4 regions of the Pseudomonas wenzhouensis genome follow, and region 4 is predicted to be linked to each of the others. Evidence: predicted binding sites of a transcription regulator. Region 4 holds the regulator's gene; each other region holds the start of a gene.
What was found. Region 4 encodes FliA, which starts transcription of late flagellar genes. Its sites were predicted from a motif close to CTAAAGTTTNNNNNNNNNNNGCCGNTAA; they were not measured.
Positions count from the first base shown of each region.

Region 1 (7,301 bases), 1.3 Mb from region 4:
AACTCTATGGCGGCCTCGGGCAGAACCCGTTCAACCCGGCGATGGTCGGCTACGTGGTGGTGCTGATCTCCTTCCCCGTCGACATGACCAGTTGGCCCGCGCCGCATGGCGTCGCCGCGCTGGATGGCCTCAAGCACATCCTCGGCATCGCCAGCCTGCCCGATGGCTGGGCCCAGGCCACCGCACTGGACGCCCTGAAGGTGAACAAGAGCCTGACCATCGACGAACTGCGCGCCGCCAATCCGGCCTTCGGCCACTTCGGCGGCGCCGGCAGCGAGGCGGTCAACCTGGCTTTCCTCGCCGGCGGTCTGTATCTGCTGCACAAACGCCTGATCACCTGGCACGCGCCGGTGGGTATGCTCGCCGCCCTGTTCGTCATGAGCCTGCTGTTCTGGAACGGCAGCGGCTCGGATTCCAACGGCTCACCGCTGTTTCACCTGCTCACCGGCGCGACCATGCTCGGCGCCTTCTTCATCGTCACCGACCCGGTCTCCGGCGCCACCAGCAATCGCGGGCGGCTGGTGTTCGGCATCGGCGTCGGCGTGCTGGTCTACGTGATCCGCGCCTGGGGTGGTTACCCGGATGCGGTGGCCTTCGCCGTGCTGCTGATGAACCTGGCGGCGCCGACCATCGACTACTACACCCGGCCGCGCAGCTACGGCCACCGCAAGCCCAATAGCGGCTTCAAGCTGGGAGAATGAGCATGCTGCCGGAAATCAGCCGTTCGATGCTGAAAAACGCCCTGATCCTCGGCCTGTTCGCCATTGGCACAGTCGGTAGCGTTGCCCTGCTGCAACAGGGCACCGCCGAGCGCATCGCCGCCGCCGAGCGTGAAGCGCAGGTGCGCGCCCTGGCCGAAATCCTGCCCGCAGGCAGCTACGACAATCACCTGCTGGACAACCGCATCGAGCTTAACGCTCCCGAGCTGGGTCACCGCAGTGCGCAGTCGGCCTACCTGGCATTGAAGAGCGACCAGCCCAGCGCGCTGATCCTGCCGGTGAGCGCCCCGGACGGTTACAGCGGCGCCATTCACCTGCTGGTGGGCATCTTCGCCGACGGCCGCCTGGCCGGCGTGCGTGTGCTCAGCCACAGAGAAACCCCAGGCCTGGGCGACAAGATCGAACTGGCCAAGAGCGACTGGATCCGCAGCTTCGAGGGTAAATCCCTGAGTAACCCTGGCAATGACGGCTGGGCGGTAAAGAAGGATCGCGGCGAGTTCGACCAGTTCGCCGGTGCCACCATCACCCCGCGTGCAGTGGTCAAGGCCGTGCACGGCGCCCTGCAGTATTTCGATGTACACCGCGACCAACTATTGGGCGTGGCGGAGGACGCGCAATGACCAGCTACCGCGAAATAACCCTCAATGGCCTGTGGAAGAACAACCCGGCGCTGGTGCAGCTGCTCGGCCTCTGCCCGCTGCTGGGGGTGAGCAATTCCACGGTCAACGCCCTTGGCCTGGCCCTGGCCACGACGCTGGTGCTGGCCTGTTCCAACACCGCTGTGTCGCTGGTGCGTGGCGTGGTCAATACCGCCGTGCGCCTGCCGGCCTTCGTCATGATCATCGCCGCGCTGACCACCTGCATCGAGCTGTTGATGCAGGCCTACACCTACGAACTGTACCAGATCCTCGGCATCTTTATTCCGCTGATCACCACCAACTGCGTGATCCTCGGTCGCGCCGACGGCTTCGCCGCCAAGCACGACCCGGCCCGCGCCGCCTACGACGGTCTGATGATGGGCCTGGGCTTCGGCGTGGTGCTGGTGTTGATCGGCGCCATTCGCGAGCTGCTCGGCACCGGCGCGCTGTTCGCCAATATGCACCTGTTGTTCGGGCCGATTGCCGCCGAGTGGAAACTTACCCTGGTGCAGGATTACAAGGGCTTTCTGCTGGCCATCCTGCCGCCGGGCGCCTTCATCGTTCTGGGCCTGCTGATCGCCGGCAAGAACCGCATCGATCAGATCGCCGCGGAACGGGCCAAGGCCGCCGCTCCCGAGGCGCCCGTACAAAGCCGCCGCGTTCGCGTTACCGGAGTCATCGAATGAACGCCGCCAAACGCCTGGAAATCTTCCGTCGCCTGCACGAGGACAACCCCGAGCCGAAGACCGAGCTGGCCTACAGCACGCCCTTCGAGCTGCTGGTGGCGGTGACGCTATCGGCACAGGCCACCGACGTCAGCGTCAACAAGGCCACGGCCAAGCTGTTCCCGGTGGCCAATACGCCGGAGGCCATGTACGCCCTCGGCGTCGAGGGTTTGTCCGAATACATCAAGACCATCGGCCTGTACAACAGCAAGGCGAAGAACGTCATCGAGGCCTGCCGCATCCTCATCGAGAAGCACGGCAGCCAGGTGCCGGACAACCGCGAAGACCTCGAAGCCCTGCCCGGTGTCGGCCGCAAGACGGCCAACGTGGTGCTCAACACTGCCTTCCGTCAGCTCGCCATGGCTGTGGACACGCACATCTTCCGCGTCAGCAACCGCACCGGCATCGCCCCCGGCAAGAACGTGGTCGAGGTGGAGAAGAAGCTGCTCAAGTTCGTGCCCAAGGATTATCTGCTCGACGCCCATCACTGGCTGATCCTGCATGGGCGCTACGTCTGTACCGCACGCAAACCGCGCTGTGGCGCCTGCCGCATCGAAGATCTGTGCGAGTACAAGGCGAAAACTTCCGACGATTGATCGACCATAGAATCTGGCGATCCTCTGATTGAAAAAATCTTTTTTACCCGCTCAATTTTTGCCGCTATAAGGTGCGCCATTGGCCCCAGTAAATGGCCTGGAGTGGAAGAAATGAGCACAGACAAAGAAGACCTCGAGCTGGACGAAGACTTTGTCGCGGACGATGCAGACGATGCCGAGCCTGCGGTAGAAGTCGCCAAGACCAACCTGACCAAGCGCCGCATCATCGACAACTTCCTCGAAGAACGACGCCTGCACAAACAGCTGGCCGAATACGACTTCGATATCTGAGAGCCGCTGCCTTCTACAAGAGCCCCGCAAGCCGGGGCTTTTGTTTGAGCGCCGAAATTGACAGACCTGAAACGACGAACCCCGGCACAAGGCCGGGGTTCGCTGGCAGGCTGAAGCGGTCGATCAGACCAGCTTGCGGCCCTTGCCGGCAGCGATGCGCATGCGCAGGGCATTGAGCTTGATGAAGCCTGCCGCGTCCTGCTGGTTGTAGGCGCCGCCATCTTCCTCGAAGGTCGCGATGTTGGCGTCGAACAGCGAATCGTCGGACTTGCGGCCGGTGACGATGACGTTGCCCTTGTACAGCTTCAGGCGCACCACACCGTTCACGTTGGCTTGGGAGGCGTCGATCATCTGTTGCAGCATCAGACGCTCCGGGCTCCACCAGAAACCGTTGTAGATCAGGCTGGCATATTTCGGCATCAGCTCGTCTTTGAGGTGAGCGACTTCGCGGTCGAGGGTGATCGACTCGATGGCGCGGTGGGCCTTGAGCATGATGGTGCCGCCGGGGGTTTCGTAGCAGCCACGCGACTTCATGCCGACGAAGCGGTTCTCGACGATATCCAGACGGCCGATGCCGTTCTCGCCGCCGATGCGGTTCAGCTCGGCCAGCACCTGCGCCGGGGTCATGGCCTTGCCGTCGATGGCGACGATGTCACCGGCCTTGTAGGTCAGTTCGATGTAGGTCGGGGTGTCCGGCGCCGCTTCCGGCGACTTGGTCCAGCGCCACATGTCTTCTTCGTGCTCGGTCCAGGTGTCCTCCAGCACACCACCTTCATAGGAGATATGCAGCAGGTTGGCATCCATGGAGTACGGCGACTTCTTCTTGCCGTGGCGCTCGATCGGGATGGCGTGCTTCTCGGCGTAGTCCATCAGCTTCTCGCGCGACAGCAGATCCCACTCGCGCCACGGAGCGATGACCTTGACGCCTGGCTTGAGCGCATAGGCGCCCAGCTCGAAACGCACCTGGTCGTTGCCCTTGCCGGTGGCACCGTGGGAGATGGCATCGGCGCCAGTCTCGTTGGCGATCTCGATCAGGCGCTTGGCGATCAGCGGACGGGCGATGGACGTACCCAGCAGGTACTCGCCTTCGTAGACAGTGTTGGCGCGGAACATCGGGTAGACGAAGTCGCGGACGAATTCTTCGCGCAGGTCGTCGATGTAGATTTCCTTGACGCCCAGAGCCTGGGCCTTGGCGCGGGCCGGCTCGACCTCTTCGCCCTGGCCGAGGTCAGCGGTGAAGGTCACCACTTCACAGTTGTAGGTATCTTGCAGCCACTTGAGGATCACCGAGGTGTCCAGGCCACCGGAATAGGCCAGAACTACCTTTTTGACGTCCGCCATGCCATCACTCCACGGGTTGTACGGTAAAACCCGTAATTCTACTGGCCTCGCGCCGCAATTTACAGGGGCGCGACACACAGCGTTGCGCAAGCGACGCCGACTGGATTCAGGATGGGCTGCTTCCGGGTGGGTCGACCGGCGTGGTGGCCGGGGCAGGCGCACTCTGTTGTGGCACTTCTGCCGCTGGCACACGCTCCAGACGCAGGGTCGCACGGCGATTCTTGGCGCGATTGGCGTCGCTGGTGTTCGGCACCAGCGGGTAACGCTCGCCATGAAAACGCATGGTGATCTGCTCGACCGGTATGCCGCCGGCCACCAGATACTCCTGCACCGCCAGTGCACGGCGGCGTGACAGGTCGCGATTGGTCAGGCGGTTACCACTGTTATCGGCGTGACCGTCGATCTGAAAGCTGTTGATGCTCGGGTCGGCTTTGACGAAGTCGAGGATGATGTCGAGCTTGGACTTGGCCATTGGGTCGAGATCGATGCCGCCACCGGGAAAGCCGATCTGCGCCTGGCGAATCTGATCGAAATTGACCGGCAGCAACTTGGCGGTACAGGCTTGGTAGTCCTCATAAGCCTTGTGAAACTTCACCGGCAGCAGGCGCACCTCCAGGTTGTCGCCGCCATTGAGCGTGCGGTGGCGCACCAGCGGGCTGCGCCCTTCGAGCAAACCGGTGAGCAGGCGCGCGCCCTGCTCCTGCGAGCTGTTGAACGGCACCTCGCCGTTACCAACACTGACTACTCCCAGGTTGATATCACCGCGCCCCGGCTGCCAGGGCGCCGCCGCCGCCAGCAAGGTCGCCGACCCCGCGCCCATCCAGCGCTCGCGGGCCTTGAGGCGGAAGGTGACTTGTTCACCCGCGCGGCGCACGAACTCACCGCTGCCGAAATTGCTGATCGGCTGGCTCAGGCGACACTCGAACTGATCACCTTCTACCGTCCACTCCACCTTCTCCAGTCGCGTCTGGAAGCTGATGGCATGCGCAGGCATGCATAAAGGCATGCCTGCCAGCAGGCTGATCAGAAGGAAATTGGACGCACGCACGACAGGCTCCACGGCGGTTCACGGCATTCCCAAGGGGTATCGGTCAGGTTCGCGAAAACTTGACCCCCTGCGTGCGATTGTCACGCTGGCGCGAGCGCGAACAGGCGCTTTTCAGGTACCATGCGGCCACGTTTTACCCGCCTGGAAGCCTCCATGTCCGACCGTCTGACTCTTCTGCGTCCCGATGACTGGCACATCCACCTGCGCGATGGCGCGGTGCTGCCACATACCGTCGGCGATGCCGCGCGCACCTTCGGCCGCGCCATCATCATGCCCAACCTGGTACCGCCGGTACGCAACGCCGCCGAGGCTGACGCCTATCGCCAGCGCATTCTCGCGGCGCGCCCGGCTGGCAGCCGCTTCGAGCCGCTGATGGTGCTTTACCTCACCGACAACACCAGCCCCGAAGACGTACGCGCGGCCAAGGCCAGCGGTTTCGTGCATGCCGCCAAGCTCTACCCGGCCGGTGCCACCACCAACTCCGACTTGGGCGTGACCAGCATCGACAAGATCTTCCCAGCGCTGGAAGCCATGGCCGAAGTCGGCATGCTGCTGCTGGTGCATGGCGAAGTGACCCGCGCCGAGATCGACGTGTTCGACCGCGAGAAGGCCTTCATCGATGAGCACCTGACCCGCGTGGTCGAACGCTTCCCCACCCTGAAAGTGGTGTTCGAGCACATCACCACCCGTGACGCGGTGCAGTTCGTCGAGGCCACCTCGGCCAACGTCGGCGCCACCATCACCGCGCACCACCTGCTGTACAACCGCAACCACATGCTGGTGGGCGGCATTCGCCCGCACTTCTATTGCCTGCCGATCCTCAAGCGCAACGTGCACCAGGAAGCCCTGCTCGATGCCGCCACCAGCGGCAACGCCAAGTTCTTCCTCGGCACCGACTCGGCGCCACATGCCAAGCACGCCAAGGAAGCCGCCTGCGGCTGCGCCGGCTGCTACACCGCCTATGCCGCCATCGAGCTGTATGCCGAGGCATTCGAGCAGCGCAACGCCCTGGACAAGCTGGAAGCCTTCGCCAGCTGCCACGGCCCGGACTTCTACGGCCTGCCGCGCAACACCGACAGCATCACCCTGGTGCGTGAAGAGTGGACCGTACCGGCCAGCCTGCCGCTGGGCGACAACAGCGTAATCCCGCTGCGTGCCGGCGAAACCCTGCGCTGGAAATTGCTGGAGGCTCAGGCGTGAGCGAAGACAACTACGACGACGAACTCGAACCGAGCCTGCCGTCCGGCCCGCGCACGCCCATGGCAGCGCGCTTTCGCGGTTATCTGCCGGTTGTGGTGGACGTGGAAACCGGTGGTTTCAACAGCGCCACCGACGCCCTGCTGGAAATCGCCGCGACCACCATTGCCATGGACGAGAGCGGCTTTCTCTACTCGGACCATACCCACTTCTTCCGCGTCGAGCCCTTCGAGGGCGCCAATATCGAAGCGGCGGCGCTGGAGTTCACCGGTATCAAGCTCGACCACCCGCTGCGCATGGCGGTGAGCGAAGAACACGCGCTGGGTGAAATCTTCAAGGGCCTGCGCAAGTCGATCAAATCGGCCGGCTGCAAGCGTGCGATCCTGGTCGGGCACAACAGCAGCTTCGACCTGGGTTTTCTCAACGCTGCGGTGGCGCGTTGCGGCATCAAGCGCAACCCCTTCCACCCCTTCTCCAGCTTCGACACCGCCACCCTCGCCGGCCTCGCCTACGGCCAGACCGTGCTGGCCAAGGCCTGCCAGGCAGCGGGCATCGAATTCGACGGCAAGGAAGCGCACTCGGCCCGTTACGACACCGAGAAAACCGCCGAACTGTTCTGCGGCATCGTCAACCGCTGGAAGGAAATGGGCGGCTGGGACGAGTTCGATCAGTAGGCCCCCCCGATATGAAAAAACCGGCGAAAGCCGGTTTTTTCATATCGGGCCTCATGGCCTGCACCGTTCGTC
Region 1 covers NZ_CP072610.1:3,194,975-3,202,275, forward strand. The annotation lists gene J7655_RS14730 (RnfABCDGE type electron transport complex subunit D) at 1-701, shown strand, start outside; gene rsxG (electron transport complex subunit RsxG) at 704-1,339, shown strand; gene J7655_RS14740 (electron transport complex subunit E) at 1,336-2,043, shown strand; gene nth (endonuclease III) at 2,040-2,678, shown strand; gene J7655_RS14750 (PA3496 family putative envelope integrity protein) at 2,790-2,969, shown strand; gene J7655_RS14755 (argininosuccinate synthase) at 3,093-4,310, opposite strand; gene J7655_RS14760 (flagellar protein MotY) at 4,417-5,358, opposite strand; gene pyrC (dihydroorotase) at 5,512-6,558, shown strand; gene rnt (ribonuclease T) at 6,555-7,229, shown strand.
Region 1: J7655_RS14760 (flagellar protein MotY) is a predicted target of FliA. The motif match lies at 5,395-5,422, and genes of this name have one in related genera.

Region 2 (7,301 bases), 140 kb from region 4:
TTGGCTTCTTCCGGCACGATGCGCTGCAACTCGACATGCAGCAGACCATTGGCCAGGTTGGCACCCTTGACCTCGATATGGTCAGCCAGGCGGAAAGACAATTTGAACGCACGCTGAGCAATCCCCTGATGCAGGTAGCTGATGCTCTCGGCGCTACGATCACGCTTGTGACCCGCCACGGTCAGCACACCGCGCTCGACCTGCAGTTCAAGATCGTCTTCCTCGAAGCCGGCAGCCGCAACCACGATACGATAGTGGTCTTCGCCATGCTTCTCGACGTTGTAGGGCGGGTAGGAGCTGCCGGCGTCGTTGCTACGCAGGGCAGACTCGAAAAGATCATTGAACCGGTCGAAACCGACGGACTGGCGGAACAGAGGGGCCAGGGACAATACGTTGCTCATGAGTGTTCTCCTGAAATCAGCAAGTGTCACGGAGCGGAACCCGACTTCGGCATCCCGCAGTCACTGATCTAGGGTCGAGCAGAAGAATTTCAAGTGCTTACGCCTCATGCAACGCCGCGCCGCTCATCGACGAGCACGCACACTGCCCACACAACACCTGAGACTGACCGCACATTACCCTGCACGCAGATACACAAACGGGAGGCCTATGGCCTCCCGCTGCTGATTACGAGCATACCTTGCGCTTACTTGGCCTTGTAGATGATGCCGGGGCTGCACTGCACCATCTGGTACTTGTCGGGCAAGCCGTTGAGCGCCTCGGAGGCCCCCAGAAACAGGTATCCACCCGGTTTCAACGTGGCATGAATGCGCGTGAGAATGTCCTTCTTCACCTCGGCGGAGAAGTAGATCAACACATTGCGGCAAAACACGATGTCGAACTTGCCCAGGGCCGTGTAGCTATCGAGCAGGTTGAGCGGGCGAAACTCGACACGGTTCTTGATCGGCGCCTTGACTTGCCAGCGCCCCGGCCCTTTCGGATCGAAAAAGCGCTGCAGACGCTCCTGCGACAGGCCGCGCCCCATCGCCAGGCTGTCGTACTCGCCGGACTTGCAGTTGGCCAGCATCGACGGCGACAGATCGGTGGCAACGATCTGAATACCCGCCTTGAGCTGCCCCAGGTTGCTGCGCTCGAACTCATCGATGGACATCGACAGCGAGTAAGGCTCCTGCCCCGACGAGCAGGCCGCCGACCAGATGCGCAAACGCTGGCCAGGGTAGGCCTTGATCAGCTCAGGCAGCACACGGTTCTTGAGCACTTCGAAGGGATAGGTGTCACGAAACCACAACGTCTCGTTGGTGGTCATGGCATCCACCACCTGCTCACGCAGACCGCTACGCGGCTGGCTCTGCATGCGCTGCACCAGCTCACCCAGGGTTTTGATGCCGTTCTGCTCCATCAGCTTATTCAGACGACTGGAGACCAGATACTGCTTGTTACTGCCAAGCAGAATACCGCAGGCCTTTTCCAGAAAAGTCCGGAACTGCTCGAAATCCACATTACCTGAAGACACTAATGCCGCCTCACCAATCATAACGTTCGCCAAAGGTTACCCCTCAGCCCCCATCCGCCACACGAATGCGATCGACCACTCGCGCCGCCAGATCATCCGGCTTGAACTTGGCCAGGAAGTCATCGGCGCCGACCTTCTTCACCATCGCCTGGTTGAACACACCCGAGAGCGAAGTATGCAGGAGGATGTGCAGCTTCTGCATGCGCGGATCACTGCGAATCTCGGTGGTCAACGTGTAGCCGTCCATCTCCGGCATCTCGATGTCGGAAATCAGCATCAGCAACTCTTTGTCGGGGAAACGCCCCTCATCCGCCATCTTCTTCAGATAATTGAGCGCCTCACGCCCATCGTTCAGCGCCGTGACTTCGACACCAACGGTCTGCAGGCAACGCGAAACCTGCTTACGTGCCACTGAAGAATCATCGACGATCAACACATGCTTGGTCACCGCCTGACTCTGCACCTCATCATCGATGACACCCGCGGAGATCACCTCGGAGGCCGGCGCGACCTCGGCGAGAATCTTCTCGACGTCGATGATCTCGACCAACTGCTGATCGAGCCGCGTGACGGCCGTCAGGTAGTGATCACGCCCGGTTCCCTTGGGTGGCGGATGGATCTCTCCCCAGTTCATGTTAACGATGCGCTCGACCGAACGCACCAAGAATCCCTGAACCTTGGTGTTGTACTCGGTGATGATCACGAAGCTGGTCTTGAGATTTTCCAGCGGCGCTCGCCCGGTAGCGATGGACAGATCAAGAATCGGGATGGTGCCACCACGAATGTTGGCCACGCCCCGCACCACCTGGCTGGACTTGGGCATGATGGTGAGATTCGGGCACTGCAGCACCTCTTTCACCTTGAATACGTTGATACCGTATAGCTGCGGGCCTTCCAGGCGAAACAGCAACAGCTCCAAACGGTTTTGCCCCACCAGCTGCGTGCGCTGGTTAACCGAATCCATCAACCCGGCCATGCCCGGTCTCCTTCTCTTCTAGTGACGCCAACCCCGTTGAGCCTAGCAGGCGGCACGGGGCTTGCTTTGCAATTCTCATGAAACAGATAACGTCATCTTTCCGTCAGCTACTGGCAAAGTGCCTTGCCCCTTTGTCCGTTTTACTCGCTTTGCCATCACTCGGCTACAGCGATACGGCGACCTTTACCAGCACTGAACAGCTTATCGGCGCCACGGAGTCCTTTCTTGAGCAGGCGACAACAGAATATCTACAGCGTAGCGAAATTCAGGGCCGCCATGAGGTTCGCGTCAATCGGCTCGACCCACGCCTGCGTCTGCCCCTGTGCGACCAACCCCTGCGCACGACCCTGGAAAGCCCGGCACAGCCGCTTGGCCGCGTAACCACTCGCGTACGCTGCGAAGGCAGTGCCCCTTGGACCGTATTCGTGCCCGCCGAGGTACGCCTGTACCGCCCGGTCGTCGTGCTGACTCGCCCTCTCAAGCGCATGAGCATAGTCAAAGCCACTGACGTGAGCCTGCAGGAGCATGACGTCGGACAGCTGGGGCAACACTTCCTGACCGACCCACAGATGGCCATCGGCAAGAAATTGACGCGACAACTGGGCAGTGATCAGATTCTGCTCTCGACTCACCTGCAGGTGGCGGAGGTGATTCGCCGGGGCGACCAGGTGGTAATCAGTGCCCGGGGGTCCACCGTCAATGTACGCATGCCCGGCGAAGCCCTGACGGACGGTGCTCCGGGCCAACAGATCAACGTGCGCAACTTGCGTTCGCAGCGCGTGGTCAGAGCACGTGTAATCGGCCCTGGCCAGGTAGAAGTAGCGCTGTAGGCACGCTTCTTGTAGCGTGAAAGCCAGGCGATTCCCTACACTATTCAACGACGCAGTGAAATTAGTCCTAAAGTTTTCCCAGCAGTGGCCGAAAAGCCTGGCAAGCGTCCACCATATCGTCTGAGGTTCTGCATCATGGTCATCGACTTCAACCGGCTGAACAATGCCAATACGCCCGCCAACGCAGGGCGTACCGGCGCGACTCAGGCTGGCAATCGCAATGAGTCGGCACAGCCGAAACAGGCGACTGTCACCGGTGCCGATGAACAAACCAACGCCAAAACCGGCGAATCCGTGCAACTGAGCCGTCAGGCACAACAGTTGCAATCGATCAGCGAGAAGCTGCGTGATCAGCCTATCGTCAACAAGGAGCGCGTGGCCCAACTGAAACAGGCCATCGCTGACGGCAGCTATCAGGTCGACAGCAAGCGCGTCGCCGAGAAACTGCTCAACTTCGAATCCCAGCGCTAGTCCAAGGGCTGCGCTGGGGGTGTTGGACGCCCGACCCCCAAGAGCCCGCCATGTACGACACAGCCCTGCTTGACCTGTTCACTTCCGATATCGGCACCGCCGAGCAACTGCTTGAGCTGATCGATAACGAATTTCAAGCCCTCAGCAAACGCGACCTCACCCGCCTGGACAGCCTACTGAGCGAAAAACAGCCTCTGCTTGCCCTGCTGCAACAGCACGGCAGTGAGCGCAGCCGTCTTCTTCAGGACGCAGGCTTGAGCGCTGACCGCGACGGCCTGACCGCACTGGCGGGCAACTCCTCAGTCGGCGATCAGTTGCTGGAGCGCAGCGAAGCGCTATCGACTCTGCTGCAGCGCTGCCAGGAAGGCAATTTGCGTAACGGCCGTCTGATCCGCGCCAATCAGGCTTCTGTTCGCAGCGTTCTGGGCATTCTGCGTGGTGGCGAGACTCCGGGCCTCTATGACAGTCGTGGCAGTGCCGCTAGAATCGCGCAGCAAAGACCCCTCAGCGAAGCCTGAGCCCACAATTCTAAAAAGCACGGGCATATGCAGGCACTTTGCCATTATGCTAGTGCCATTTGCAGTCATGACTCGGAGAGTTCCGGCCTGTGTCCAGCGCGTTCAACGACGAAAGCGGCCCTCAACCGCCCAAGATGCTCAAGACATCCGTCGAGATCATTGCCACCCTGCGTCAATTGCAGCAGAACCATGACCCACTGATCATCCAGTTCAAGGATCGTGGCCAGCGTTTTCAGAGTTACCTGGTCGAAATCGACAAAGACCGCGCCCGCGTAGCCCTGGATGAAATCATCCCAACTGATGGTGAGCGCTTCCTCAAGCAAGGCGAAACCTTCAATGTCGAGGCATTCCGCGACGGCGTACGGGTAGCCTGGACCTGCGATCACGACGTATTGCCTGGCGAGCTAGAGGGCGCCCCCTGCTACTGGGCACCGCTGCCCAATGAAGTGATCTACCACCAGCGCCGCAGTGCCTTCCGCGCACCGCTGAAGCAGAGCGACCTGGTCAAGGTGGTTCTCAATGGCGACAAGTTGCGTGATCCGATACCCGGACACTTGCTGGACATCTCGGCCACCGGCTGCAAGTTGCGCTTCGCCGGCAATCTGACCCAGCAACTGAACAATGGCCAGGTGCATGAGCGACTCACCGCTTATCTGCCCTTCGGCAATATGACCTGCCCTGTGGAGCTGCGCCACGTGCAGTACGATGAAAAAGTCGACATGACCTTCGTCGGCACGCGCTTTCATCGTATGAACGGTCTGGAGCAACGCCAGGTCGAGCGCTTCGTCTACCAACTGCAGCGCGAGGCACGTCGCACCGAGAGCGACGGCCCCCTCTGAATTTGGCAGCCCTTACTGGGCTGCCTGTGTTTTCTGCTGTTCCTCTTGCGCTGCAGCCGCTGCAACAGCTGGCTCCTGCATCTGTTCCTGCACGGTTTGCTCGTCGACCCTCGGGTCTAGCGCTGCAACCAGCGGTGAACTGGTGACATTACCGGGCATGGCCATATGCTGCAGTGGCGCATCATCGACCTGATGCTGATGGGTGACGACCTCTGGGCGAATACGCCAGACCAGGATCAGCGCGCAGACACTGACGAACACATAGAGCATGTTGGCGCCGTAAAAACGCATCAAGACACCCGCCAATAATGGCCCGATGCAGGCACCAACACCGAATGTCACCAACAGCATGGCCGTCAGTGACACCCGCCGCTCCGGCTCGACATGGTCATTGGCCAGGGCCACGGCCAGTGGGTAGAGGCTGAATTGCATCATGCTGACCAGAAAGCCGACACCGAACAGCAGGCCGAGAAATACCTGCGGCAGTGCCGCCAACGGCAAGGCAGCCAGCAGCAACAAGACCGAGCAGCCGCGAATCAGGCGCACGCGGTCATGTCGATCGGAAAGCCAGCCCAGCGGCCACTGCACCAGGAGACCTGCCAGGATGCAACTGCCCATGAAAAGCCCCACCTGCTCGGTCGATAGCCCCATCCGAGTGGCGTACAAAGGCGCCAGGCCATAAAAAGAACCGATCAACAGGCCAGCCACGACGATAGTGGTCAGCGACAGCGGCACGCGACTGAGGAAGAAGCGCAGCTCCAGCGGTGCCGGATGCAAGGGCGCCGGGTGTAAACGCCGGGTCAGCGCTACGGGCACCAGGCACAAGGCAAAGCACAGGGCGACCAACATGAGCAATTCCAGGCCCAGCGTCGGATGCACCACCAGCGCCAGCTGCCCCAGAATCAGGCCCAGGTAGGAAGCCCCCATGTACCCGCTGAACACCAGACCACGCTGCCTGGCTTCGGCCTGCTCGTTGAGCCAGCTCTCGATGACCATGTACTGACACATCATGCCCAGGCCCACCAGCATGCGCAGGAACAGCCAGAATGGCAGCCACTCGACCAGCCCATGGCCCAGCACAGCCGCCGTGACCACGCCAGCACAGGCCACGTAAGCACGGATATGCCCCACCCGACCGATCAGCCGATGCCCCAGCTTGCCGCCGAGCACAAGGCCAAAGTAATTGGCCGCCATCAGCGCACCGACCCAGAGACCATCCACGGTGTCAGCCAGACGCAGGGCCAGGTAGGTACTGAGCAGGCCAGAGCCGAGCAACATCAGCAAGGTGGCGAAATAGAGCGAGCGGAATGACTTCCAGATCAAGCGCATTGACGGGTAAAGCTCCTTGTACGGTAACCGGCATGGCGGCGGGCCTGCGCGGCTAGGACGGCGCCCCTGGGGCGTGCGGGCGATGCAACTTTCGATGCCCTGGAAAACGAACAGTTCGATTGCCAACTCATCACGATTCAGACGCTCGCTTGCGCCGCACAGGGTACAGCATAGCGTCAATTCTTCCTGTTCTTCGAGCGACCACGGGTCACACCCTGCCAGCCGCAGGTTTGCTGATCCGCCCCGGCAGCTACCTGGCATAGCCAGCAGACAAGCCTTGTAGAGATGCGACATGGGCTTGCGCCCTGTCGTCCAGATGCCCGCCCAGCGCACGAACCCCGATCAGGCTGTGCTAGAGTCGCGCGCTATTTTTTCGGCCTGCTTTCCATGGCACTACCGAAAAACCTCTCGAACCAGGCCCGACGCCACTTGCAACGCGCCCAGCAACCAGAGAACTCGCGATGTCCCAAGCCCTTCACCCTGCCCTGCAGCTACTCAACCGCACCAGCCTGGTGACACAGATCATCATCGGCCTGCTGGCAGGTATCGCCCTGGCCGTAATCGCTCCGCAGGCGGCACTGTCCGTCGCATTCATCGGCAACGTATTCATCTCTGCGTTAAAGGCCGTCGCTCCGGTACTGGTGTTCATCCTGGTGATGTCATCCATCGCCAACCACCAGCAAGGCCAGCAGACTCACATTCGCCCGATTCTGCTGATGTACCTGCTCGGCACCTTCAGCGCCGCCCTGGTCGCGGTAGTGGCCTGCTTCCTCTTCCCTTCCTCGCTGGTGCTGAGTAGCCAGGCCGCCGAGCTGACGCCCCCTGGCGGCATCGGCGAAGTCCTCAAGACGCTGCTGATGAACG
Region 2 covers NZ_CP072610.1:1,777,929-1,785,229, reverse strand. The annotation lists gene J7655_RS08160 (Hsp20 family protein) at 1-401, opposite strand, end outside; gene cheR (protein-glutamate O-methyltransferase CheR) at 647-1,474, opposite strand; gene J7655_RS08150 (chemotaxis protein CheV) at 1,518-2,450, opposite strand; gene flgA (flagellar basal body P-ring formation chaperone FlgA) at 2,528-3,280, shown strand; gene flgM (flagellar biosynthesis anti-sigma factor FlgM) at 3,416-3,751, shown strand; gene J7655_RS08135 (flagella synthesis protein FlgN) at 3,802-4,269, shown strand; gene J7655_RS08130 (flagellar brake protein) at 4,359-5,108, shown strand; gene J7655_RS08125 (MFS transporter) at 5,121-6,437, opposite strand; gene sstT (serine/threonine transporter SstT) at 6,899-7,301, shown strand, end outside.
Region 2: flgM (flagellar biosynthesis anti-sigma factor FlgM) is a predicted target of FliA. The motif match lies at 3,348-3,375, and genes of this name have one in related genera.

Region 3 (7,301 bases), 1.2 Mb from region 4:
GATCTTGCTTTCACGTACGCGCTGGGTCAGACCGCTCTGGCCATGGGTGCGGGTGTTCCATTCGTCCATAGCGGCCAGCGCTTCGTCGCTCTGGTGAACGGCGATCACCGGGCCTTCGGCCAGCACGTTCAGCTCGCTGTCGGTGACGACGGTGGCCATCTCGATGATCACGTCGCGCTCCGGCTCCAGGCCGGTCATTTCCAGGTCGATCCAGATCAGGTTATTGGGGTTTTGCATGGTTAGGCTCCTTGGCTCAGGCACCCAGTCTAGCGGATCTCGGCACCCTTCATACGCCAGAGCAACAGCGCCGTTTGCCGCCCTTCGTTGATCTCAAGCTTGCGATCAGCCGGCACACCCGGTATCTCGAAGGTGTTGCTGATCAGCCAGCTGCCGGCGCGCATCTCGACCTGCGCCTTGGCCCACAGTCGCGGCATCGGCACCGGCGACAGGAAGCAGTAGACGACATCGAACTCACGCAACTCGACCTGCCATAGGCTTTGATAACGAATGCTGCAGTTCTCCTGCAGCAGGCAGCGTAGCCAGGCGAAAGCGAAGAGCAGCGGCGCCGTCTCGACACCAACGAACTGCCCGCGCGGAAACCGTCTGGCCATCTGCAGCACCGTACCAGCAGTACCACAGCCCAGGTCGACGAAGCGCAGCGGCGGCTCACGCTCGCTCAAGCACTGCTGCAGGCGTCGCTGCGCCTTGCGCCCACTCAGGTAGAGCGGCACCTGTTCGCGCAGACTGTTCCAGTTGACCAGTAGCAGCAGGACGAAGCCCAGCAGGAACAACCAGGCCGGTAAATCGGCGCGCTGCATCACCAGCAGCGCGGGCAGAAACGCCAGATTGATCCACAACCACCAGCGTGACAGACCCAGGCGCCAGCCGATCCCGGCGGCCACAACACCTTGCAGCAGCGCCACCGAAAACAACGACATGCGCCAGGGCAGCAACGCCAGCAGATAGACCAGCACCACCACCAGCGCCAAGGCCAGACCCTGCGCCAAAAGAGCGCGCAATAACGGTAGCCGCAGCACCGCTCGTTCCTCGCCTGCCGTCATTCCCGACCTCTGTTCCTGACAGCCGAATGGCCACCGAGCGCTCATGCTAAACTCGCCGCGATCAACACTCCACTACCCGGATGCTCCATGGCCAAACGCCAACTCAACCGCCGCCAGAACTGGCGCATCGAAAAGATTCAGGGCGAACGCGCTGCCCGCGCTGCCAAACGTGAATCGAAGGCCGTGGAAGCCCTCGAAGGCGGCGACCTGGGGCCGGAGCAGACCGGTCTGGTCATCGCCCACTTCGGCGTCCAGGTGGAAATCGAGGGCTTGCAGGGCGAGCTGGCCGGCCAGGTGTTTCGCTGCCACCTGCGCGCCAACCTGCCGGCACTGGTCACCGGTGATCAGGTGGTCTGGCGCCCCGGCAATCAGGGTGACGGCGTAATCGTCGCGCAACTGCCGAGAAACAGCGAACTGTGTCGCCCCGACATGCGCGGCCAACTCAAGCCGGTGGCAGCCAACGTCGATCAGATCGTCATCGTCTTCGCACCACTACCCGAGCCGCACGCCAACCTGATCGACCGTTACCTGGTGGCCGCCGAGCACGCGGGCATTCGCCCGCTGCTGCTGCTGAACAAGGCCGACCTGATCGACGAACAGAATCAGGTGGCGCTGGACGCATTGCTCAAGGTCTATCGTGAGCTCGAGTACCCGCTGCTGGAAGTCTCGGCCCATCAGGGCGATGGCATGGAGCAGCTGAAACATCGCCTGAACGGAAACATCAGCGTATTCGTCGGCCAATCAGGCGTGGGCAAATCATCCCTGGTCAACAGCCTACTGCCCGGCATCGATACGCGCGTTGGGGCATTGTCGGAGCTGACCGGCAAAGGCACGCACACCACCACCACCGCACGGCTATTCCATTTCCCCGGTGGCGGCCAGTTGATCGACTCACCCGGCATTCGCGAATTCGGCCTGGGCCATGTCAGCCGTGATGACGTTGAGGCAGGCTTCATCGAATTTCACGAGTTGCTCGGGCGCTGCCGCTTCCGTGACTGCAAACATGACCGCGAGCCAGGCTGCGCACTGCTCAAGGCGCTCGAGGACGGCCGCGTGCAACCTCAGCGCATGGCCAGCTACCGACACATCATCGCCAGCCTGCCGCAGGACGATTACTGATTGTTCAGTTGATCGAGCGGGCTGCCGCCACCCTCGAAGATATTCAGACGCTCGCGCAACTGATCCTCGGGCAATGCCTCTGCCGGGGCATCTGAAGGGGTTGTCGCAGGCGCCTGGTCTGGCGCAGGCGCGTCACCGTTCGCGCCCTGCTCACCCTCGATCGCACGCTGCGCCTTCTTGGTCAGCACGACGATATCGATGCGCCGGTTGACCGGATTGAACGGATCCTCACGATCGAATAGTGCCGACGACGCATAGCCGACCACCCGCGCCACCTGCTCGTCCGGATAGCCGCCAGCGATCAGCACCCGCCGGGCGGCATTGGCGCGATTGGATGACAACTCCCAGTTGCCGAAATCACCCCGCCCGACGAAGGGCTTGGCATCGGTATGGCCACTGATGCTGATCTTGTTCGGCACCGCACGGATGGTATCGGCCATGACCAGCAGGATGTCTTCGAAATAAGGCTGCAGGTTGGCGCTACCCAGGGCGAACATCGGCCGGTTCTCGGCGTCCATGATCTGGATGCGCAAGCCATCCTGGGTGATCTCGAACAGGATCTGGTCCTTGAAGCGCTGCAACTCGGGGTTGTCCTCGACCTTGTTCTGCAACTCCTGCAACAGCAGCTCGAGACGCTCCTGCTCCATCTTGTCGGCCAGGGTCTCGATCTGATCGGTGCTGATCCCCGTCTCGTCCGGCTGGCTCTCGGGGGTCTCGGAGATATCCGGATTGAGCGTGCGCTCAGGGGCCGGCGTCGGCGTGCCGCCCAGGTCGATGACGTAGGGGCTGGCGCTTTCGGTGAAGCCAATGGGGTCCTGGAAATAACCGGAAATGGCCTTCTTCTGCTCCGGCGTGGCCGATGTCATCAGCCACATCACCAGAAAGAACGCCATCATGGCGGTTGCGAAGTCGGCGAAGGCAATCTTCCAGGCACCGCCATGGTGCCCGCCCGCGACCTTCTTGACCCGCTTGACGATGATGGGTTGGTTATTTTCCATGGCTTAGCTGCCGCGCATGGCCTGTTCGAGCTCACTGAAGCTCGGACGGTGCGCCGGATACAAGACCTTGCGCCCGAACTCCACGGCCAGGGTCGGCGGCATGCCGGACGCCGATGCAACCAGGGTCGCCTTGATCGCTTCGTAGAGATTCAGCTCTTCCTTGGCATCGTGCTCAAGGGCGTTCGACAGTGGGCCGAAGAAACCGTAGGAAGCGAGAATGCCGAGGAAGGTACCGACCAGGGCAGTACCCACCTTTTCGCCGATTTGCGCGTTGTCCGCCTCGGCCAGGATCGACATGGTGATCACGATACCCAACACCGCCGCAACGATCCCCATGGCCGGCATGCCGTCGGCGACCTTGGCCACGGCATGCGCCGGGTGTTCCACTTCTTCCTTGAGGCTGGCCAGCTCCATGTCGAACAGGCCTTCCAGCTCATGCGGTGCCATGTTGCCGGAGGACATGATGCGCAGGTAGTCGCAGATGAAGGCGGTCATCCGCGCATCCCTGAGCACGCCAGGGTACTTGCTGAAGATCGGACTGGCGTTGGGATCCTCGACGTCGGCCTCGATAGCCATCATGCCCTCGCGGCGACTCTTGTTGAGAATCTCGTAGAGAAGCTTGAGAACTTCCAGGTAGTAGGTATGGGTAAAGCGCGTACCGAACATGCTCAAGGACTTCTTGAACACGGTCATGAACATGCTGCCCGGGTTGGCCTGCAAAAATGCCCCCAGCGCCGCACCGCCGATGATCAGCACCTCGAAGGGGTGAACCAGAGCCATGAACTGCCCGCCCGAGAGGATGAATCCGCCGAGTACGCAGCCGAAAACAACGATGATGCCAATGATTCTTACCATGAAATAAACGCTTGCAGAGCCTAGTGAATGGGTTATTGAAAACAACCCTTCTAATTATCGGAACTTATACGCCAGACTATAGCCAGTTATGGTCAAAAGCCAGTTTCGACTCGAGCCAATATGCCGACGTCAAAGTCTCTACCGCGTACGCTGGACACCTGGTTACAACAACTGGGCAAACTGCCCCTGCCGATCGAGCAGCAGCAGCATGTGCGCCTGCGGCGCATTCTCGCCGATAGCCGTCTCAACTGGCGTGAAATCGCCGAGGCGATAGAAGCGAGCCCCTCCTTTGCCCTGCAAGTGCTGCGCGAGGTCAATCAATCGGGCAACAGCCTCAGCGCCCCTGCAGAAAGCGTCGAGACGGCATTGTCGCGCCTGGGTCTGACCCGCTGCGAAGCCCTGCTCAACCTGGCCCCCGCACTGCCCGAACAGGATATACCGCTGGCCTTCAGGCAAATCCTGCTCATCAGTCAGCACGCCAGCCAGCAGGCCCGGGGGCTGTTCGGTGCGCGCCTGGCACGCCTGTGGAATGAACTGCATGGCTGCAGCCTGCTGTTTCTGGCGCCGGTCTGGCCGCTGCTGTATGCCCACCCCGAACTGTTCGACGCCTGGGAACAACGCGTGCTGCTCAAAGGCGAACGTCCGGCAGCAGTGGAGCAGGAGCTGCTCGGCGTCCCCCTGATTCAACTGTGCATCAAGCTGGCCGAGCGCTGGCGTCTGCCGGAGTGGATCGTACGCGGCTACCGCCTGCTCGAACGAGATCGTCGCCAGTTGGTCAAGGCCCTGCATATCGCCCGCGATAACGAGCACCCACTGCATCAACAGCAGATGCTCGATGCCGACATTCCCCTGCGCCACTGGCTTACCCACCCCAGCAATTGCGTGCTGCTGGCCAACGGTCTGGCGGTGTCGGCTCACCATGCCTGGGATACCGCGCACAGCCTGCGCTGGCAGCGCCTCACCGGCCTGTACCTGCAGATCCCGTTGAGCGAATTGCAGCAGGAAGTGCACCAGCATGCCGTCAGCAGCGCCCGCCTGAGCCATGACGCTGCGCTGTGGCATCCCGCCCAGGCCTTGATCTGGCCGTGGCATGTCCACCGACTGAAACCTGCCGTCAGCGCCCCACCGCCACCAAAGCGTGACGCGCTCGCCTTGTGGCGACAGCACTGCGCACGCCTGCTGGCCGAGCCCAGCAGCTTTGCCAATGTGCTACAGCTGACCGCATGTGCCCGCGATGCCCTGCAAGCCTGCGGCATGCAACGCATCCTCGTGCTACTCGCCGACCGCACGCACACCCGCCTGCAGGTGCAGCAAGCGGCCGGCCTGGATGCCAGCGCAGCGAGCCTGAGCCTCGATCCGACACAAAGTCAGGTGCTCCGGCGCTTGCTCGACGCACCTGGGCAATTGCGCCTGACGCCAGGCAACGTGGCGCAGTTTTCTGCCTTGCTGCCGGGTCACCTCAAGGCGCTGTTCCCCAGCGAGCATCTGCTGCTGCGCTCACTGGCCAATAACGGTCGTGTGGTGCTGCTGCTCGTGGCCGACCAGAGTGGCCAGCCGCTCAACGACGTCAGCCTGCAGGCTGTCGGCAAGACCGCGCAGTGCATCGAACGCGCGCTGGGCAGCTTCTCCAGGCGCGGACGCTGAAGCAGCCCATTTCCGCTACAATCGTCCGTTCTTAACTTCAGGGAGGCCTTCATGTCCGCCTTCGACAACCTGCCGCTGGTGATAGAGCCTGCCGAACTGGCCGCACGCCTGAACGCCGACGACCTGATCCTGCTCGATCTGAGCAGCGCCGCACGCTATGCCGACGGCCACATTGCCGGCGCACGCTGGGTCGATGCCAAGCGCACGCAACGGGGTCAACCGCCAGCGCCGGGCCTGCTGCCGGAGCCGGCCCAGCTCGAGGCGCTGTTCGCCGATATCGGCCACCGTGCTGACGCCACCTATGTTGTCTACGACGACGAAGGCGGCCCCTGGGCGGGCCGCTTCATCTGGCTGCTCGATGTGATCGGTCACCCGCGTCATCACTTCCTCAATGGTGGCCTGCAGGCCTGGGTCGCCGACGGCCTCGAACTGAGCCAGGCAGAGCCTGCAGTAACCCGCACCGAGGTATCACTCACACTGAGCGATACCCCCACCGCGACCTGCGATTACCTGCAAGCGCGTCTGGGCGATGATGACCTGGCCATCTGGGACGTGCGCAGCGCGGACGAATACACGGGCGCGAAACTCAATTCAGCGCGAGGTGGGCATATCCCCGGCGCCGTCCATTTCGAATGGACAGCCGCCATGGATCCGCAGCGCGGCATGCGCATCCGCAGTGATATCGACGACATCCTGCAAGGTCTGGGCATCACGCCGGACAAGGAAGTGATCACGCATTGCCAGACGCATCGCCGCTCCGGCCTCAGTTACGTGGTGGCCAAGGCGCTCGGCTATCCGCGCGTGAAGGCCTATGCCGGCTCCTGGTCAGAATGGGGCAATCGGCCCGACACCCCCATCGAGCGCTGAGCGAACGGCCATCAGTTACCCCGACCTGGCCGTGCCAGCGCCGGCTCAAACCCTCAAGGAAACACGATGAAACAACGTCTTTTTATCCTCAGCCAGTACCTGCTGCCGCATCACCTGCTGTCACGTCTGGTCGGCTGCGTGGCCGAATGCCGCATCGGCTGGCTGAAGAACCCGCTGATTGCCTGGTTCGCCAAGCAGTACCAGGTCAACATGAGCGAAGCTCAGGTCGAAGACCTGCGCGCCTTCGAACACTTCAACGCGTTCTTCACCCGCGCTCTGAAAGACGGCGCGCGCCCGCTGGATGAAACCCCTGGCGCCATTCTCAGCCCCGCCGATGGCGCGATCAGCCAACTCGGCGCCATCGAACACGGCCGTATCTTCCAGGCCAAGGGCCACAGTTTCAGCGCCGTCGAACTCCTGGGTGGCGACGCTGAGCGTGCCGCGCCGTTCATGGGCGGCCAGTTCGCCACCGTGTACCTCTCGCCGAAGGATTACCATCGCGTCCATATGCCGCTGGGCGGCACCCTGAAGGAAATGGTCTACGTGCCCGGCCGGCTGTTTTCGGTCAACCAGACCACCGCGGAAAATGTGCCGGAACTGTTCGCCCGCAACGAGCGCGTGGTCTGCCTGTTCGATACCGAGCGTGGCCCCATGGCCGTGGTGCTGGTAGGCGCAATGATCGTCGCCAGCGTTGAAACGGTATGGGCCGGTCTGGTCACACCGCCCAGGCGCGAACTCAAGAGCACGCGTTACGACG
Region 3 covers NZ_CP072610.1:687,220-694,520, reverse strand. The annotation lists gene orn (oligoribonuclease) at 1-237, opposite strand, end outside; gene J7655_RS03160 (class I SAM-dependent methyltransferase) at 267-1,061, opposite strand; gene rsgA (small ribosomal subunit biogenesis GTPase RsgA) at 1,149-2,180, shown strand; gene motB (flagellar motor protein MotB) at 2,174-3,178, opposite strand; gene motA (flagellar motor stator protein MotA) at 3,182-4,033, opposite strand; gene J7655_RS03140 (HDOD domain-containing protein) at 4,154-5,677, shown strand; gene J7655_RS03135 (rhodanese-like domain-containing protein) at 5,729-6,544, shown strand; gene asd (archaetidylserine decarboxylase) at 6,611-7,301, shown strand, end outside.
Region 3: motA (flagellar motor stator protein MotA) is a predicted target of FliA. The motif match lies at 4,088-4,115, and genes of this name have one in related genera.

Region 4 (7,301 bases):
CTGTGGCCTGATCCTGATCGCCGCTGTGGATGCGCCATTCCAGCTGTGGAGTCACAAGCAGAAGCTGAAGATGACCAAGCAGGAGGTGCGCGACGAGTACAAGGACACCGAGGGCAAACCCGAGGTCAAGGGACGCATCCGTCAGTTGCAGCGTGAAATGGCTGAGCGTCGCATGATGCAGGCCGTACCGCAGGCCGATGTGGTGATTACCAACCCGACGCACTTCGCCGTGGCGCTCAAGTACGACCCGGAGAAGGGAGGGGCGCCGCTGTTGTTGGCCAAGGGCGGCGACTTCCTGGCGCTGAAGATTCGTGAGATCGCCCAGGAGCACAAGGTGATGGTGCTGGAATCACCGGGGCTAGCGCGGGCCGTTTACTACTCCACCGAACTCGATCAGGAAATCCCTGCCGGTCTCTATCTGGCGGTGGCGCAGGTGCTGGCCTACGTCTATCAGTTGCGTCAGTACCAGGCCGGCAAGGGCAAGCGCCCCGGCCCGTTACCGGATTTGCCCATCCCGCCGGATCTGCGTCGTGACGCCTAGCGTTACCACTGCGTCAGCGCGGGTGTGCCACGTTTTAGGCGGCAACCTGAGGCTTGCCGCTTAAAGCTGCCTTTGTGGAACGCTTCTTGCCATAACCCCTTCAGGACGCACTCTCGCGTCAAAAGATTGAATGGGTTGGGGTAGTCACGTGGCATTCAACATTAATCGCTCGCAGATCATCGGAGATGCTCGTGGCAACCTGGCAGGGTTGCGCCAGGGCAGTCTGGGCATTCCTCTGCTGCTGCTGGCGTTGCTGGGCATGGTCACGCTGCCGGTGCCGCCGCTGCTGCTCGACACGCTGTTCACTTTCAACATCGCGCTGTCGATTGTCGTGCTGCTGGTCGCGGTCTACGCACTCAGGCCACTGGACTTCGCGGTATTCCCCACCATCCTGCTGGTCGCGACCTTGCTCCGTCTGGCGCTCAACGTGGCGTCTACCCGGGTTGTGCTGTTGAACGGTCAGGAAGGCCCGCATGCGGCCGGTAAGGTCATCCAGGCTTTCGGTGAGGTGGTGATCGGCGGTAACTATGTGGTCGGTGTGGTGGTTTTCGCCATTCTGGTGATCATCAACTTCGTGGTCGTGACCAAGGGTGCCGGGCGTATTTCCGAAGTGAGCGCACGCTTCACTCTCGATGCCATGCCCGGCAAGCAGATGGCCATCGATGCCGACCTCAATGCCGGTTTGATCGACCAGAACGAAGCCAAGAAACGGCGTAGCGAAGTAGCTCAGGAGGCGGATTTCTACGGCTCGATGGATGGTGCCAGCAAGTTCGTGCGTGGCGATGCCATCGCCGGCCTGTTGATCATGTTCGTCACCCTGATCGGTGGTATGGCCATTGGCATGCTGCAGCACAGCCTGAGCTTCGCCGATGCGAGCAAGATCTACGCGTTGCTGGTGATCGGTGACGGTCTGGTGGCGCAGATCCCCTCGCTGCTGCTGTCGACTGCCGCTGCGATCATGGTCACCCGCGTGTCCAGCTCCGAGGACATGGGGCAGCAGGTCAACCGGCAGATGTTCGCTTCGCCGCGTGCCCTGGCCGTGGCGGCGGCCATCCTGATTGTCATGGGTCTGGTGCCGGGCATGCCGCATATCTCCTTCATCAGCCTGGGCCTGATTGCTGGCGGCGCCGCCTACTGGATCGCCAACAAGAAGCGCAGGGCGCAGGAGGCCGAGCAGCAGGAGGTGCAGCGGCAGCAGGAGCTGATTCCGGCGCAGAAGGCGCAGGAGGTCAAGGAGCTGGGCTGGGATGATGTCACGCCCGTGGACATGGTCGGTCTGGAGGTCGGCTACCGTCTGATTCCCCTGGTGGATCGCAACCAGGGCGGGCAACTGCTGGCACGAATCAAGGGGGTGCGCAAGAAGTTGTCGCAGGAGATGGGCTTTCTCATGCCCTCGGTGCATATTCGCGACAACCTCGACCTGGCGCCCAACGCCTACCGCTTGACGCTGATGGGCGTCAGCGTGGCCGAGGCCGAGGTTTATCCGGATCGCGAACTGGCGATCAACCCCGGCCAGGTGTTCGGCCCGCTCAATGGTATTGCCGCCAAGGATCCGGCGTTCGGTCTGGAGGCCGTGTGGATCGACGCCAATCAGCGTGATCAGGCGCAATCGCTCGGCTACACGGTGGTCGATGCCAGCACGGTGGTCGCCACTCACCTCAACCAGATCCTGCACAAGCATGCCCACGAGCTGCTCGGGCATGAGGAAGTGCAGCAACTCATGCAGTTGCTGGCCAAGAGTTCGCCGAAGCTGGCCGAAGAGCTGGTGCCAGGCCTGGTGTCGCTGTCGACGCTGCTCAAGGTGCTGCAGGCGCTGTTGCAGGAGCAGGTACCGGTACGCGACATCCGTACCATCGCCGAAGCCATCGCCAACGTCGCACCGAAGAGTCAAGATCCCGCCGCCATGGTCGCCGCCGTGCGGGTGTCGCTGGCCCGCGCAATCGTGCAAAGCATCGTGGGACTAGAGCCGGAGCTGCCTGTGATCACCCTGGAACCAAGGTTGGAACAGATATTGCTTAATAGTCTGCAGAAGGCCGGTCAGGGCAGCGAGGATGGCATCCTCCTCGAACCGGGCATGGCCGAGAAGCTGCAGCGTTCCCTGGTGGAAGCGGCGCAGCGCCAGGAAATGCTCGGCAAGCCGGTGATTCTGCTGGTGGCCGGGCCCGTCCGGGCGATGTTGTCGCGCTTCGCGCGGCTGGCGGTACCCAGCATGCATGTGCTGGCCTACCAGGAAATTCCGGACAACAAGCAGGTCACCATAGTCGCTACGGTCGGCCAGAACTGAGGTAAAGGGTCATGCAGGTCAAACGCTTCTTCGCTGTCGATATGCGGACCGCCATGAAACTGGTGCGTGACGAACTGGGCGCTGATGCCGCGATCATCGGCAATCGCCGTGTCGCCGGTGGCGTCGAGCTGACTGCTGCGCTGGATTATCAGGTGCCGGCACCCGTGCGTCCGAACCCGGCGCTGGAAGCCGAGCTGCGCAAGACCCAGGCACGCATTGCCAGTGCCCAGGCCGAGCTGAGCACGCGTGCAGTACAGGATGCCGGCAAGGATCGCCAACTGTTCGCCAACGAGTCGTTGTTGGCGCCCGAGCTGCCGGCAACTCCGGTCAAGCCGCAGCGCCCGCTAGACGTTGCCGCACCTGCCGCGCCTGCGGTCGATCCCCGTGCCCTGGAGGCCATGCGTTTCGAGCTGCACGGCCTGCGTGAGCTGATTGAGGTGCAACTGGGGTCGATCGCCTGGGGACAACTGCAGAATCGTCGTCCGCAGCAGGCCAATCTGTGGCGTCGCCTGCAGCGCATGGGGCTTTCTGCCGAGCTGTCGCAGGCCCTGCTGAGCAAGGTGGCGGGCGTGGCTGAACCGCGCCAGGCCTGGCGCATGCTGCTGGCGCACCTGGCACACGCGATCAAGACACCCAAGGTGGAGCCGTTGGAGGAGGGTGGGGTCATTGCACTGGTCGGCCCGGCCGGCATGGGCAAGACCACGACACTGGCCAAGCTGGCCGCACGCTATGTGCTTAAGTACGGCGCGCAACAGGTCGCCCTGGTGAGCATGGACAGCTTTCGCATCGGCGCGCAGGAGCAGCTCAAGACCCTGGGGCGCATTCTTGGTGTTTCGGTGACTCAGATCGACCCTGGTCAGTCTTTGCTGCAGGCAATGGCGCCCCTGAGCAAGAAGCGTGTGGTGCTGGTCGATACTGCCGGCCTGCCCGGCAATGATCCGGCGCTGCGCCTCCAGCTGGAAAGCCTGGCCTCGCCGCGCATCAGGGCGAAGAATTATCTGGTTCTGGCTGCAACCAGTCAGAGTCAAGTGCTCAAAGCCGCCTACCATAGTTACAAGCGCTGCGGTCTTGCTGGCTGCATACTGACGAAACTGGACGAGGCCGCAAGCCTGGGCGAGGTTTTAGGTCTGGCTATAGGCCAGCAACTGCCGGTAGCCTATGTGGCAGATGGTCCGCGCATTCCTGACGATCTGCAGGTACCGCGCAGTCATCAGCTGGTCAGCCGTGCAGTCGGTCTGCAGGCTGCCGAGGAGCCGAGTGAAGAGGCCATGGCGCAGATGTTCGCCGGTCTCTACCACAACCCGGCGCAGCGCGCCGGCTGAAATAGCGGCAGTGTTGCACCCTCTCGCGCAGGTGCGTGGGAGTGAACGGCCCGAGGGCCACGTCGAAGTTAGACAAGGTGTAAAGAGAACATGGGTATGCATCCCGTACAGGTGATCGCAGTGACCGGCGGCAAGGGCGGTGTTGGCAAGACCAACGTATCGGTCAATCTGTCCATGGCCCTGGCTGACCTTGGTCGTCGGGTGATGTTGATGGACGCCGACCTGGGCCTGGCCAATGTCGATGTATTGCTGGGCCTGACCCCCAAACGCACCCTGGGCGATGTGATTGCCGGTGAGTGCGACCTGCGCGACGTCCTCCTGCAGGGGCCGGGCGGTATCCGTATCGTGCCGGCTGCCTCCGGCACGCAGAGCATGGTCAGCCTCACGCCGATGCAGCATGCCGGGCTGATCCAGGCCTTCAGCGACATCAGCGAGAACCTCGACGTGCTGGTGATCGACACCGCCGCCGGCATCGGTGATGCCGTGGTCAGCTTCGTCCGTGCCGCTCAGGAAATTCTCGTGGTGGTCTGCGATGAGCCGACCTCGATCACCGATGCCTATGCGTTGATCAAGCTGCTCAACCGTGACCACGGCATCAGTCGCTTCCGCGTTCTGGCCAATATGGCCCATAGTCCGCAGGAAGGCCGCAATCTGTTTGCTAAGCTGACCAAGGTGACGGATCGCTTCCTCGATGTCGCCCTGCAGTATGTTGGCGCCGTGCCCTACGATGAGTGTGTGCGCAAGGCCGTGCAGAAGCAGCGCGCCGTCTATGAAGCCTTCCCTCGATCCAAGTGCGCTCTGGCGTTCAAGGCGATCGCTCAGAAGGTCGATACCTGGCCGTTGCCGGCCAATCCCCGTGGCCATCTGGAGTTTTTCGTCGAGCGTCTGGTGCAACAACCGACTGCAGACTCGGCCATATGACAGCAGCCTCCGGACTTCGTATGTATAACAAGGCTCAGGCGCAGGACTCCCAGCACCAGTTGATCGAGCGCTATGCGCCGCTGGTCAAGCGTATTGCCTACCACTTGCTGGCACGTCTGCCCGCCAGTGTGCAGGTCGATGACCTGATTCAGGCCGGCATGATCGGCCTGCTCGAAGCCTCGCGCAAATACGACTCCAGCAAGGGGGCCAGTTTCGAGACGTTCGCCGGTATTCGCATTCGCGGCTCCATGCTCGACGAAGTGCGCAAGGGCGATTGGGCGCCACGTTCGGTACACCGCAACAGCCGTATGGTCAGCGACGCGATTCGTGTCGTTGAAGCAAGAACCGGACGCGACGCTAAAGATCACGAAGTTGCGGCCGAACTCCAATTGAGTCTGGAGGATTACTACGGCATCCTTGGCGACACTTTGGGCAGCCGCCTGTTCAGTTTCGACGACCTGCTGCAGGACGGCGAACACGGCGGTTTGCACGAAGACGCCGGGCATACCCACCTCGAACCTTCGCGGGACCTCGAAGACGAACGCTTCCAGGCGGCTTTGGCCAATGCCATTGCCGGTCTGCCTGAGCGTGAACGTCTGGTGCTGGCGCTGTATTACGATGAAGAACTGAACTTGAAGGAAATCGGTGAAGTGCTGGGGGTTAGCGAGTCGCGCGTCAGTCAGATACATAGTCAGTGTGCGGCGCGTTTGCGCTCGCGACTGAGTGAATGGCGTACAGGCTGAAGGCAACGCTCTCAGGCATTAGCGGTTTTCACGATTAAAGAACGTAGTTGCACGCGCAATACGTTTGGGACTGTACGGAGGTCGACTTGGACAAGAACATGAAAATCCTCATCGTTGACGATTTTTCGACGATGCGACGGATCATCAAGAACCTCTTGCGTGACTTGGGTTTTACCAACACCGCAGAAGCCGACGACGGCACCTCGGCACTGCCGATGCTGCAAAGCGGCAGCTTCGATTTTCTGGTGACCGACTGGAACATGCCCGGTATGACTGGCATCGACCTGCTGCGCGCGGTGAGGGCCGATGAGCGCCTCAAGCACCTGCCGGTACTGATGGTGACCGCTGAGGCCAAGCGCGATCAGATTATTGAGGCGGCCCAGGCCGGGGTGAACGGTTATGTGGTCAAACCCTTCACTGCCCAGGTGCTGAAGGAAAAGATCGAAAAGATCTTCGAGCGGGTAAACGGCTGATGTCAGCCGCGAGGGTGCTATGGAACACGATGACTCCACTGTGGGCGACCTCGAGTCGACCCTGAAAAGCAATGCCCGCGATCTGGTAGATAGCCTCGAACAAGGCAATTTCGGAGCCGCGATACAGCTGATCAACGAGCTCAACAAGGTTCGTGATCACGGTCTCTATCATGAGGTTGGCAAGCTCACCCGTGAGCTGCACAACTCCATCGTCAATTTCCAAATCGACCCGCGCATGCCGCATGCCCAGGAGCTGTCACAGATCGCCGACGCGACCGAGCGCCTGAACTACGTCGTGACCATGACGGAAAAAGCCGCCAACCGCACCATGGATCTGGTCGAGCAGAGCGCCCCGCTGGTCAACGATCTGAGCGATGAAGCACAGAGCCTGAGCATCGAGTGGGGCCGCTTCATGCGTCGTGAAATCAGTGCCGACGGTTTTCGTGAGCTGGCCAAGCGCGTCGAGCTGTTCCTCGCCCGCAGCGAGCGCGACGGTGCCAAGCTCTCTGCGCACCTCAACGACATTTTGTTGGCGCAGGATTTCCAGGACCTTACCGGTCAGGTGATCAAACGCGTCACGCAACTGGTGACCGAAGTCGAAAGCAACCTGCTCAAGCTGATGCTCATGGCCAGTCAGGTCGACCGTTTTGCCGGTATTCAGCACGACCACGAAGCGCTGCGTACCGAACGGGAAAAATCAAAAGAGCCATCGCGGGGTGAAGGTCCGCAGATTCATGCCGATAAGCGTGATGACGTCGCCTCCAGTCAGGACGATGTCGATGACCTGCTGTCCAGCCTGGGCTTTTAAGGAGCACACAATATGAGCTTCGGCGCCGATGAAGAGATTCTCCAGGATTTCCTGGTAGAGGCCGGCGAGATTCTCGAACAGTTGTCCGAACAGTTGGTCGAGCTGGAAAGCCGGCCGGACGACATGAACCTGCTCAACGCCATCTTTCGCGGTTTCCATACCGTGAAGGGCGGGGCGGGCTTCCTCCAGCTCAATGAGTTGGTGGAGTG
Region 4 covers NZ_CP072610.1:1,913,172-1,920,472, forward strand. The annotation lists gene flhB (flagellar biosynthesis protein FlhB) at 1-541, shown strand, start outside; gene flhA (flagellar biosynthesis protein FlhA) at 702-2,825, shown strand; gene flhF (flagellar biosynthesis GTPase FlhF) at 2,837-4,147, shown strand; gene fleN (flagellar synthesis regulator FleN) at 4,238-5,068, shown strand; gene fliA (RNA polymerase sigma factor FliA) at 5,065-5,811, shown strand; gene J7655_RS08845 (chemotaxis response regulator CheY) at 5,910-6,284, shown strand; gene J7655_RS08850 (protein phosphatase CheZ) at 6,304-7,092, shown strand; gene J7655_RS08855 (chemotaxis protein CheA) at 7,105-7,301, shown strand, end outside.